Regions from separate parts of the Ensifer sp. LBL genome, predicted to be linked through region 3. Evidence: predicted binding sites of a transcription regulator. Region 3 holds the regulator's gene; each other region holds the start of a gene.
The links. Region 3 encodes PhoB, which activates phosphate uptake and scavenging genes when phosphate is short. Its sites were predicted from a motif close to TGTCATNNANCTGTCAT; they were not measured.
Positions count from the first base shown of each region.

Region 1: a site for PhoB is predicted at 1,658-1,674, ahead of OKW20_RS23915 (DUF1868 domain-containing protein). Genes of this name have one in related genera too.
Region 2: a site for PhoB is predicted at 1,848-1,864, ahead of phnD (phosphate/phosphite/phosphonate ABC transporter substrate-binding protein). Genes of this name have one in related genera too.
Region 4: a site for PhoB is predicted at 1,258-1,274, ahead of OKW20_RS01355 (PhoX family protein). Genes of this name have one in related genera too.

Region 1 covers NZ_JBNDJY010000006.1:179,925-182,988, reverse strand. Annotated here, with positions in the region: gene rpmF (50S ribosomal protein L32) at 1-84, opposite strand, end outside; gene OKW20_RS23920 (glutathione S-transferase family protein) at 230-877, opposite strand; gene OKW20_RS23915 (DUF1868 domain-containing protein) at 874-1,608, opposite strand; gene mtgA (monofunctional biosynthetic peptidoglycan transglycosylase) at 1,711-2,484, opposite strand; gene OKW20_RS23905 (polyprenyl synthetase family protein) at 2,630-3,064, shown strand, end outside.
Region 2 covers NZ_JBNDJY010000011.1:16,025-19,088, reverse strand. Annotated here, with positions in the region: gene OKW20_RS30320 (sensor histidine kinase N-terminal domain-containing protein) at 1-1,154, opposite strand, end outside; gene OKW20_RS30315 (response regulator transcription factor) at 1,144-1,836, opposite strand; gene phnD (phosphate/phosphite/phosphonate ABC transporter substrate-binding protein) at 1,948-2,910, shown strand; gene OKW20_RS30305 (ABC transporter permease) at 3,044-3,064, shown strand, end outside.
Region 3 covers NZ_JBNDJY010000001.1:1,001,240-1,004,303, reverse strand. Annotated here, with positions in the region: gene pstB (phosphate ABC transporter ATP-binding protein PstB) at 1-371, shown strand, start outside; gene phoU (phosphate signaling complex protein PhoU) at 422-1,135, shown strand; gene phoB (phosphate regulon transcriptional regulator PhoB) at 1,338-2,021, shown strand; gene OKW20_RS04895 (GcrA family cell cycle regulator) at 2,090-2,611, opposite strand; gene OKW20_RS04890 (aspartate aminotransferase family protein) at 3,033-3,064, shown strand, end outside.
Region 4 covers NZ_JBNDJY010000001.1:276,679-279,742, reverse strand. Annotated here, with positions in the region: gene OKW20_RS01355 (PhoX family protein) at 1-1,182, opposite strand, end outside; gene OKW20_RS01350 (DUF2339 domain-containing protein) at 1,378-3,064, shown strand, end outside.

The DNA.
Region 1 (3,064 bases), on a different contig from region 3:
GACGTAGGTCGGGGTCTTCAGAGCGTCAGCCGAACGGCGCATGCCACGCTTGGACGGGCTCGTTTTTCTTTTAGGTACAGCCATTTCATTCTCCACTTATCGGGCAAACACTGTTCAGCAGCCGAAATGGCCGTGTAAAACAGATGTTAATCACGGAAATTTGGCGCGCTTATACATGGCCAGCTGCTGTTTGACCAGTCCCCACGGGCAATTTTTCGACTCGACCTTTTCAGACCTCGTCTTCGATGACGACCCAAGGCTCTGCGCGGGCAGCTTCTTCCCATTTCAGGAACGCCGGATGTGCCTTTACGCGGTTCATGTAGCCGAGCGTTTCTGGATCCGCAACGAGATCATAGACATCGAAGCGGTTGACCACAGGTGCGTACATCGCATCGGCCGCGGTGAAGGCGCCAAAGAGGAACGGACCGCCGGATTGGGCGAGCGCCTGCCGCCAGATCGTCTCGATGCGGGCGACATCCGCGCGGACGTCCTCGGCAACGTCCAGCGCCTTCTTCGCCCGGCGGACATTCATCGGGCAGGCGCCGCGCAACGCCCTGAAACCGGAGAGCATTTCCATCGAATAGCTGCGCGCCCGGGCGCGCGCCTGACGGTCGGCCGGCCATAGCCCTGCATCGGGAAAAAGCTCGGCGACGTAGTCGATGATCGCCAGCGATTCCCAGACAAGGAAATCGCCATGCCTAAGCAACGGCACCTTTCCCGTCGGCGAGACCGCGCGAATGTCCGGGTTACCCGCGGCGAAGTCGAAGGGGATGACCACCTCGTCGAAGGCGATGCCTGCCGCCGTCATCGCGATCCATGGCCGCATCGACCAGGACGAATAGTTCTTGTTGCCGACAAAAAGCGTAAGTCCGGTCATTTCCGTTCCTTGGTTGCTGGTCTCTCCGAGAAAACGATCAGTTCCTCGAAATGGTTCATGTCCTCGAACGAGCAGAAGGCGGGTGGATCGAGCGCGATCACCGGCACCTGCTCGCGCAGAAAAGCGAGCTGTTCGTCCAGCATCATCTGCCAGCGCGGTAGCGCAGAATCGTCGAGCCAATCGACGGGGTAGGCATAGGTGATGTGGAATTCGTAATCGTCATGATCAGGATGGCGGTAGCCGAAGGCGTCTGCGAAGGCGTCGCGCCAGGCCTTGAGACAGGCGCGATCGGCGGCACTGTCGCCTTCGAGCGCAAGGCCCGTCGGGGTGATCTCGGTCACGCGGGCGCGGAACGGCTCCAGCGGCACAAAATTCGCGAGCTGTTCGCGGTAATGCGCGGTCATCACCTCGATCGGCGTATCGAGCGACATGTCAGCCGGCCAGTAAGGAAGCTTCCGGCGGTGTTCGATGATGCCCTGGAAGACCGTCATGTGCAGGCTGGAGGGCGCGGTAAAGGCGAACTGCCGCGCCTCGGGCATCGCCATCAACCGGTCGCGCACGCCAAGCACGGCGGCCTCGGACGGCGACCCGGCAGTGACGTGGGAGACGACGGTGTTGCCCGGTTCCGAAAGGAAGCGGCCTTCGGTGTCGTAGCGCGTTCCGAGATGTCTCGGCGGGGCATGATTGGCGTTGCGGCCAAAGGCGAGAAGCGAGGGGGAAATCATGGTCATGGAGCGATCGGGCCTTTCAAGGGGAGAGAGGCCGAGATGGCAGAACTCTACAACGCGAGCATGACATCGCCCAGTGAGCCCATCCAATGAAAAGGTCTGATCCTAATTATAAAGGCAGGTGATGTAACCGCCGGAGCGGCTGGCGCGGCGCTCGATCAGATTCGCCAGGCGCTTCAGCCCGCGGCCCGGCTTGCCGGCGTTGCGCTCCTTCGGATTGGGCAGCGAGACAGCAAGCAGCGCCGCCTGCCGTCGCGAAAGCTTCGACGCCGAAACCCCGAAATGGTGGCGGGCAGCCGCCTCGATACCATAGATCCCGTCGCCCCATTCGGCGATATTGAGATAGATCTCCATCATCCGCCGCTTGCTCCAGACGAAGTCGGCGGCGACCGCCAGCGGCAGTTCCATGCCCTTGCGCAGGAAGGAGCGACCGTTCCAGAGATAGAGGTTCTTGACCGTCTGCATCGGAATGGTGCTGGCGCCACGGGTGGATTCCCCTTCGAGCGCATCCTCGACCACGCCCCGCATCTGGCCCCAGTCGACGCCGTCATGCGCGCAAAACTGCCCGTCCTCCGACATCATCACCGACTGCACCAGAACCGGGGCGATATCATCGAACTCGACCCATTGCCGATCGTAGCCGCGCAGCAGCACGAGATCGCGCAGCATCAGCGTCGAGACGGGATGGATGAACTCCACCAGATAGAGAACGATCAGTGCGTAAGGAAGGACGAGCAGGCCAAGCACGGCGAGCACGATCTGGCGGCGGCGCGTGCGCAACGTCCGGCGAAGCGAAGACCAGCGACTGGAAGGCACTTCGCCCTCCTCGCGCGCTTCCGGAACGACGTTCGCGGCCTGACTGTTCACCTCGCTGTCCATCCGCTTCTCTTAGTGCATGCGCAGGCAGAGTTGAACGGGCTTTCTGGCAAAAGGCAAGGCGTGCAGGCGGCTGTCCCAGGGAAAGCGCGCGGCTGCGACACGAATCCCCGTTGAAAGCCCTCTTCGCCCATGTCAAAGAGCGCGCATGAGCCAGGAACCATCGCCTTTTACCCGTCGCCTCGCCGCCAATGCCCGCACCGTCGAGGCGCTGCTGGAACGTCTGCTCGGCCAGACGACGGAAGCCGACGAAATCGCCCGGCCGGCAAACCTGTTGGGTGCCATGCGCCACGGCGTGCTGAACGGCGGCAAGCGCCTGCGCCCCTTCCTGGTGATCGAATGCGCCGATCTGCTCGGCGGCAACCGTGATGCGGCGCTGCGCGTCGGCGCTGCACTCGAATGCGTGCACTGCTATTCGCTGGTCCATGACGACCTGCCGGCGATGGACGATGACGACATGCGCCGCGGCCAGCCGACCGTGCACAAGGCCTTCGACGAGGCGACGGCGATCCTTGCCGGCGACAGCCTTTTGACCTTCGCCTTCGATATCATCGCTGCGCCCGAGACCTCGCTTTCGGATGCG
Region 2 (3,064 bases), on a different contig from region 3:
AGGCGATCCGCCTCCGTCACGGTGACCTCGATAGATCCCGGCGCGTGTACCAGCGCGTTTTCGATGATGTTGCGTATCATCTCGCGCAGACTGACGGCCTCTGCCTCGATCTCGACGGCGTTGCTGGGCAGGTTAAGCGTGAGCATGTCGTCGAGGGCGGGATAGGAACCTTCGGCCTGCAGGCGACGGATGGCCTCCCGCACAACGAGGCGTATGTCGAGGGTCTCGCGCAGACGCGATTCAATGCCGTGCAGCGTGCTTGCATCCGACAGAAGCTGGTTTGCGAGAACGCTGGCATTGACCGAGTTGGCGTGGATGCGCCCGAGAATGTCACGCAATCTGCCCGACGGCGCTTCGTCGATCGAAAGTTCTGCAAGGGCGCGCAAGGCAGTCAGCGGCGTGCGCAACTGATGGGCGGCGTCGGCCGTCACGCTCTTCAGGCCGACGAGCACGGAATCAAGCCGGCCCATGAAGTCGTTCAGCGCCGAGATCAGCGCGCTCACCTCCCTTGGCACCGGGCCGGAGACCGGGCTCAGATCAGACGAGGCTCGGTGGCGCAAATCGGCCTCGACCGTTCTCAGCGGTGCGAAAGCCTGGCGGACCGCCAGCCAGATCAGCAGGAATGCCAGCACGGATACGGCGATTGCGGGAAGGGCCGCATTGAAGGTCAGGTGCAGCCCGAGCTGATCGCGCGCCTCGCGGGTCTCGCCGACGAGAACGTCGACCCAGCCGCCGCCGGCTGCGTCGGTGCTGTAGCGGGCGACGGCGGCGATGCGGATCCGCTCGCCCCTGTAGGTGCTGTCGGCCAGCCGCAACTGCGGTCCCGTCCCGTGCGGGATCTCCAGACCGAGGATCGGCGAGCCGGTGATGATCGTGCCGTCGGGGGCGGCCACCCGATAGAAGATGCGATTGAGCCGGGATGTGCCGAGGATGGCGAAGGCGGAATGCGGCAGGTCGACGCTTGCGGTGCCGTCCTCGATCGAGACCGTGTCGGCAATCGAAAGTGCGGCCGCGCCGAGCACGCGGTCGAAGGCTTCTTCGGCTGCGTTGTGTGCATTCCAGCGCACCATCCAGAACAGGAAAAGCCCGATGATGATGAGCAGGGCAGCGCCGCTGAACAGGATGCGGCGCTCGATCGAATAGTCAGACCGCACCGCTTGCGCCGCCCCCGGTGCGCTGGCGCAGCATGTAGCCCACGCCGCGATGCGTGACGATCTCGATGTCGCAGTCCTCGAGCTTCCGGCGCACCCGGGAAACCAGCAACTCGACGGCATTCGGCGTGCCCGTGTCCTCATAGCCGAAGAGCTTTACGACCAGCTGCTCCTTGTTGACCGTCGTGCCGGCGCGGGTCGCCAAGGCCTCCAGCACGTCGAATTCGCGGCGGCCGAGGTCGAGCGGGCGGCCTTCGAGCATCACCGCGCGGGCCGAAAGGTCGATGGAGATCGAGCCCAAGCGCAGAACCGATTGCGCCGCTCCCAGGTGCCGGCGGGAGACGGCCCGGATGCGCGCGACGAGCTCGTGTAGGTCGAAGGGTTTGACCAGATAGTCGTCAGCGCCTAATTCGAGCAGGTCGACCTTGTCGGCCACCTGGTTGCGGGCGGTGATGACGATGACGGGACGCGTCAACCCACCCTGGCGCATGGCACTCAGGATGGCGAAGCCGTCCCGCTTCGGCAGGTTGATGTCGAGGATCACCAGATCGTGCGAGGCGTTGAGGGCGAGCCGCTCTCCTTCCGCGCCGTCGAACGCGGTCGTGACCTCGTAGCCTTCCTTTTCCAGGCGCATGGAAATGGCAAAGGCGATGTCGGGGGTGTCTTCGATCAGGAGAATGCGCATCGCGTTTCCAGGTGACAGGATTGTGACAGTGATACTCCCATACACAGATCAAAAGCAGATGAGAACTATGAAGCTTTCGCCGGGAGAGCGGAGCTTCGGGGAGGGGTAGACATGAACGCGCACAGGCTGTTTTTGGCCGGCCTCGCATTGGCGTGCGTGCTGCTGTTGCCCGTGTCGACAACGGCGAAAGCCGGTTGCGGGACAAGCCCCGATCTCGACGAGCGCTACTGCGACGCCGACAAGGACTTCGTTGCCGATGCGCCGACAGACCCTTCGAAATGGCGGGATCCGCAGACGCTCGTCTGGGCCTATGCTCCGATCGAGGAGCCGGCCATCTATGCCAGCCTGTTCAAGGATTTCACCACCCATCTCGGCGCCTGTCTCGGCCGCCAGATCGTCTATTACCCGGTGCAGTCGAGCAAGGCGGAGATCGAAGCCATGCGCTCCGGGCGGTTGCACTTCGCCGGCTTTTCGACCGGACCGACGGTCGAGGCGGTCAACCGCGCCGGCGCCGTTCCCTTTGCCGCGAAAGGCATCGGAAAGGTAGTGCGCGGCTACAATCTGATTGCCATCGTTCGCGCGGACTCCCCGTTCAAGACGCTCTCTGATCTCAAGGGGCGGCGCGTGGCGCACGCGTCCGCGTTCTCGAACTCAGGGCATCTGGCGCCGCGCGCGCTTTTCCCGGGCGAAGGCCTGAGCCCGGGGGAGGACTATGCGCCGATCATGTCCGGCGGTCATGACAAGTCCATTCTCGGCGTGATCTCGGGTGACTACGACATGGCGGCCGTCGCGTCCGACGTGTTGGAACGTTTGATTGAGCGGCGGATGGTCAAGCGCGAAGACCTCCGCGTCATCTTCACCAGCGGCATCTTTCCGACGTCGTCCTTTGCCTATGCGCATGATCTCGCCCCGCCGCTGGTCGCGGCGATGAAGCGGTGTTTCTTCGACTTTGAGTTCACCGCGGAAATGAAGAGCGAGTTTCACGGCGACGAGCGCTTCCTGCCGATCCGCTACGATCGGGATTGGGCAAGCGTGCGCGAGGTCATCGACAAGGCCGGCGCTTCCACTTTCTGACCTCATCCAACAGCCCGACGGGAGACCGATGCGCCGCGTGCGCAGGCCCTGTCGCGCGCCTACCACAAACGTCACCGCAGGCCGGGCCAACCCGCCCGAGGCTGCTGTGCGGCTTCCAACCCACGGGATTGCTATGCGAAACTTTGGCAAAGCC
Region 3 (3,064 bases):
AGAAGGCCGGTCTGTGGAACGAGGTAAAGGATCGTCTGCAGGAGCCGGGCACTGGCCTTTCCGGTGGTCAGCAGCAGCGCCTCTGCATCGCCCGTGCTGTCGCCGTCAGCCCGGAAGTCATCCTGATGGACGAGCCCTGCTCTGCGCTCGACCCGATCGCGACGGCCAAGGTCGAGGAACTCATCCACGAACTGCGCACGAACTTCACGATTGTCATCGTGACCCATTCGATGCAGCAGGCCGCCCGCGTTTCGCAGCGCACCGCCATGTTCCACCTCGGCAATCTCGTCGAGGAGAACGACACCGACAAGATGTTCACCAATCCGGATGACCAGCGCACCCAGGATTACATCATGGGCCGCTTCGGCTGAGGCCGCATAAGGCTGCAACAGTAACTGCAAAGCGCCCGTAAGGATCGACGATCATGTCCATGCATATCATGTCCGCCTATGACGAAGAACTGAAGTACCTGACGCGCCGCATCTCGGAGATGGGCGGTCTCGCCGAGCAGATGGTCGCCGAATCCGTTCGCGCGCTGGTCAATTCCGACCTCGCTCTCGCGCAGAAGGTGATCTCGGACGACACCGTTCTCGACGACGCCGAGCGCCAGATCGGCGAGAAGGCGATCGTCACCATCGCCAAGCGCCAGCCGGTCGCCGCCGACCTGCGCGAGATCATGGGTTCGATCCGCATCGCCTCCGATCTGGAACGCGTCGGCGACCTTGGCAAGAACACCGCCAAGCGCGTGATCGCGGTTGCCGGATCCGGCATTCCGCGCAAGCTCGCCCGCGGCCTGGAGCACCTGGCAGAGCTGGCTCTGGTCCAGCTCAAGGAAGTGCTCGACGTCTACGCTTCGCGCTCGCCGGAGAAGGCCAACAGCATCCGCGAGCGCGACGAGGAGATCGATGCGATCTACACCTCGCTGTTCCGCGAGCTTCTGACCTACATGATGGAAGATCCGCGCAACATCACGCCCTGCACGCATCTTCTGTTCTGCGCCAAGAACATCGAGCGCATCGGCGACCACGCGACCAATATCGCTGAGACGATCTATTACATGGCGACGGGTGCTCAGCCGGAAGGCGAGCGTCCGAAGGATGACACCACTTCGACACTGGGCTCGGTCAACGACTGAGCGCCGAGCGCGCCGTAAGCATGCATGCCCTTTGAAATCTGATCCGGTCGCGGCTTCGGTCGCGGCCCCGAATTCCTGTATCTGAAGCACGCGGTTTTCGCCCCGCCTTTGAAATCGGCGGACGTGCTCCAGATTTAGAGTGTCTGAGCGCCGGCCGGGCCGATGAGCCCAAGGGTCGCCCGCGGTAAGGAGACGTTACCTGATGTTGCCAAAAATCGCCGTAGTCGAAGACGAAGAGGCGCTGAGCGTTCTGCTGCGTTACAATCTGGAAGCCGAGGGCTTCGACGTCGACACGATCCTGAGGGGCGACGAGGCGGAGATCCGGCTTCAGGAGCGGCTGCCCGACCTGCTCATCCTCGACTGGATGCTGCCCGGTGTTTCCGGCATCGAGCTTTGCCGCCGGCTGCGCCAGCGCCCCGAGACGGAGCGCCTGCCGATCATCATGCTGACGGCGCGCGGCGAGGAAAGCGAGCGCGTCCGGGGTTTGGCGACCGGCGCCGACGACTATGTGGTCAAGCCATTCTCCACGCCGGAGCTGATGGCGCGCGTCAAGGCGATGCTGCGCCGGGCAAAGCCCGAGGTCCTGTCGACGCTGCTTCGCTGCGGCGACATCGAACTCGACCGCGAGACCCATCGCGTTCACCGCCGCAGCCGCGAAGTGCGCCTCGGCCCGACCGAGTTTCGTCTTCTGGAGTTCTTGATGTCCTCGCCGGGCCGCGTCTTCTCGCGCTCGCAGCTTCTGGATGGCGTCTGGGGCCATGACATCTATGTCGACGAACGCACCGTCGACGTGCATGTCGGTCGCCTGCGCAAGGCTCTGAATTTCTCGAACATGCCGGACGTTATCCGCACCGTTCGCGGCGCCGGCTATTCGCTCGAAAGCTGACAGATCCGGGAGTCGCCAACAAAAAAAGGGGCCGATCGGCCCCTTTTTTATTGATGCTGTCCGGCTTCTTAGCGGGCCCTGCGGCGCTCACCCGACGGCTGGTAGGCCAACCGCGCATGGAAGGTGCAGTAAGGCGAGGATTCCGGGGAATCGTTGCCGCAGAAGTGAAACTCTTCCTTCAGCGGGTCGCCGATCGGCCACTTGCAGGTGCGCTCGGTGAGCTGGGTCAGCTCGAGGCGGCGCGACATCGGCACGACAACGTCGGTCCGGGTGCTGAAATCCTGCTCGGCAACGAGATCGACTTCGATTTCTTCCTTGAGAACGACAGCGCCGGCCGCGCGTGCAACCGGGCGGGCCGAAACGCGCGAAGCGTAGTTCGGCGCACGCGGTGCCGAAGTCGGGCGCTTCGGACGGGCCGCCGTCGTGGTGCTACCGCCGGCCTTGGCGCGACCTGGCAGGCTCAGGCGGTGAACCTTGCCGATGACAGCGTTACGGCTGACGCCGCCGAGCTGTGCCGCGATCTGGCTCGCGCTCAGGCCCTCGGACCAAAGCTTCTTCAGTTTCTCCACCCGCTCGTCAGTCCAGTTCATTTCTGCACTCTCCGTTCTCAGCGTTGGGGATGGCAGAATCCCTCACCGCACCCCGGCTGAACCCCGGGGTTGCAAACGCGATAACTCTTTTGGTGACTAGGTCCGCCGCATGCGTCTAGTAATTGAATGTTAACGTACTGACCGCTGGACTCTGTGGCAAGAGTCCCGGGAATCAGGCCGAATCGATTTCGTAGTTTTCCCCAACTTGCTCGGCCGGCGTTGCATTTTTGCAAGCCCTCCCGGACGATTTTTCTGCTGCCAGGAATCGACCCTTCATGTTGCGCTGCAAGGCTTGGTTTTGTTGACATTGCAGCGCGAAATGGGAATAGTGCCTGCGCCGCCGAAAGGCGGCATTTTTGATTTTTATCGGCCCGCGTGAGGCGCGGGATCGATGTCGATCTGGAGTGAAGGAGAGCCTCGCATGACTGCAACAACGCCGCTTTACGATACCTA
Region 4 (3,064 bases), 720 kb from region 3:
CTTGGTCACGAACTTGTAGACATAGTCGTAGCGTTCATCGTCGCCGGAATAGAGCACGACGCGACCGTCCTTGTTGACGATCGATTCGCAGCCTTCGTGCTTGAAGCGGCCGAGAGCCGTGCGCTTCTTCGGCACCGAGGTCGGGTCCAGCGCATCGACCTCGACGATCCAGCCGAAGCGGTTGGCTTCGTTCGGCTCCTTGGAGACGTCGAAACGGTCGTAGAAGGACGCCCATTCATACTGGCCGCCCGGTGCGCCCAGCCTCTTCAGCTGCTTGTATTCCGGATGGTCCTCGGCGATCTCGCCGCCGAAGTAGCCGTTGAAGTTTTCCTCGGCCATCATGTAGGTGCCCCAGGCGGTGACGCCGCCGGCGCAGTTGTTGAGCGTGCCGAACACCTTTTTGCCGGTCGGGTCGGAGGGCGTCTTCAGGCGGTCGTGGCCGGCGGCAGGGCCTGTGATCTGCATCTCGGTGTTGACGGTGATACGGCGGTTGTTCTTGCCGTCGAGAACCGGCTGCCATTTGCCGTCGACCTTGCGGATCTCGATGATCGTGCCGCCATGGGCCGCCATCTCGATGTCGACCAGCTCCTTGCTGTATTCGCCGAGAACGACTTTCTCTTCCTCGACTTCCTTGCCGTCCTTGGTCACCTTTTCCTTCACGACGCTGGCGAAGGCCGGGAACATCAGCTCGGCATTGGTGTATTCGTGGTTGACGACGAGCAGGCCGTGGTCGGCGCTGCCGTCGAGCGGGATGAAGCCGACATAGTCGTTGTTGTAGCCGAACAGCTTTTCCTGGGCGGCGGCCGTCTGGTTCTTCGGGTCGAACTCCGGGCTGTCGGCGAAGATCTTGTCGCCCCAGCGAAGCAGGACGTCTGCATCATAACCTTCGGCGACATGGTGCTTCTCGTCGACGCCGGCTTCGATCTCGGTGAAGTCGAACTGTGAACCGTCCTCGGCGCGTGCCTCTTCGGCGGTCAGGAGAGCGAGCGGGCTGACGGTGGTCGAGATCGCGGCAACGGCCAGCGAGCCGCCGATGAACGAGCGGCGCGAGAAGCGGCGATGGATGATGTCGCCCATCGTCGGATTGGTGGAACAGTTGTGGCCGACATCTTCCAGCTCTTCCCTGCGTTCCGTCAGCGTCTTGAATTCGGTCTCTTCCGTCTGGGCGAGATGCTTGTCCATGATCGGGTCTCCTGGTTGAACGATGGAAACCACCGCGCGAGGCAGCGGTGTTCATCCGCCTGTACCAGCTGCCCGATGACAGTTCTGCGACATTTCCGTGAAGAGATTACAGCGCTCGGCCGTCTATAGATTTGGCGCTTGCACAAAAGTCTGTATGGTTGCGCGCGCCGGCGATTGCGACTGCCAGGAGAAAGTATGTTCGAACTTATTGCTTTAGCTGCCTTTATTCTGGCCCTATCCGCCTATCTCGGCAACCGCAGGACGACCGAGCGCCTTGGTGCCGAACTGGGCGCTCTCAAGGCGGAGATCGTCGCGCTGAAGGCCGCGCCGGGCGATCGCGCTCCGGCCGAAGGAGCGACCGAGGCGCTTACGGCGGCGGACGAATTGCCGGCTGTGCCGGAGACGCTGGGGCCAGAGACGCTGGGGCGGGAGACGTTGGACGATGCTGCTGCCGCCATGTCGGCCAGCGCGCGCGAAGGCGCCCGGATTTTCGGCGATGCAGAGGGAACCGCGGCCGAAATCGAGGGCGAGGAGACGATCGCTGCCAGCATGGAAGCACCGCAGCCGGTCGCAACGGCACCCCGTCAGACCGAGAGCCTGGAAAGCCGTCTCGGCGCCCGGTGGGCCGTCTGGGTTGGCGGCATCGCATTGGCGCTCGGCGGCGTCTTCATGGTCAAGTACTCGATCGACGCCGGCCTGCTGAGCCCGGCGGTTCGCCTGACGCTTGCCGCTTTGTTCGGCCTCCTGCTGATGGCGGCGGGCGAGGTCATCCGTCGGCGCGCGGTGCCCGTGATCGCCAACGAATTCCAGAATGCCATGATCCCCGGCATTCTGACGGCCGCCGGTGCCGTCACACTCTTCGGGGTCGCCTATGCCGCCTATGGCATCTACGACTATATCGGCACGGGCACGGCCTTCGTTCTCTTGGCGGCGATTTCGCTTGCGACCGTCGGCCTGTCGCTGCTGCATGGGCAGGCGCTCGCTGGCCTCGGCCTGCTTGCCTCGCTCGCAACGCCGCTGCTCGTCTCGAGCAATGAACCGCGCCCCTGGGTGCTCTTCGGCTTCCTCTCGATCGTGTGGCTCGCGACCTTGCTTGCGTCGCGCCTGCGCAGCTGGACCGTCGTTCCGACCTTGGCCAATGCGGGCGTCGGGCTTTGGGGCCTGGCCTACATCACCGCCGTCGCGCCATTCGAACCGCGGCCGGTCGCCTTTGCGCTGCTGGTGATGATCGTTGGCGTCGGCCTCATCTGGCCGGGCGTCACGGAAGCGGCGCCTGCGCCCGAAGCGCCAGAAGGGGCCGAGCGACGCGGCGCCGTTGCCGGTCCCTGGGAGCGGCTGTTCATCCCGCCGCATGCGGCCATCTCCATTTCGGCTGCCGTTGCCGCCACCGTGCTTGCGCTCCTTCTCATCAGCCCGGCGGTGGCCGCGGTCGAATATCCGGTGACGGAGTTTGCCGTCGTCATTGCGGCGCTGGCAGCCCTGGGGGCCTGGCGGCCGACGGCCGTGTACCCCGCCGCGCTTTCGGCGGTCGGCGCTGTCGCTGGCGTCTGGAGCCTGACGGCGCTGAGCGGCGTGCTCGCCTATCTCGATCCTTCGCTGGCCGATGCCCTTCCGGCTGTCGTCCTGCCCGGGCGCACCGCCATGTTCACCGCTATGCTGCTTGCTGCGCTGTTTATCGGCCTCGGTGGTTTCGTGTTGTCGCGCCGGCTCGTCGCCCATCCGCAATATTCGACGCTCTGGGCGGGCATTGCCGCGGTCGTTCCGATCGCGCTTGTCGCCATGTCGTTCCTGATGACCGGCAACTATTCCTTCGACCTGCCGCACGGTCTGTTCTCGCTCATCGCTGGGGCAGCGCTGCTGGCGCTTGCGGACTGGCTCTATC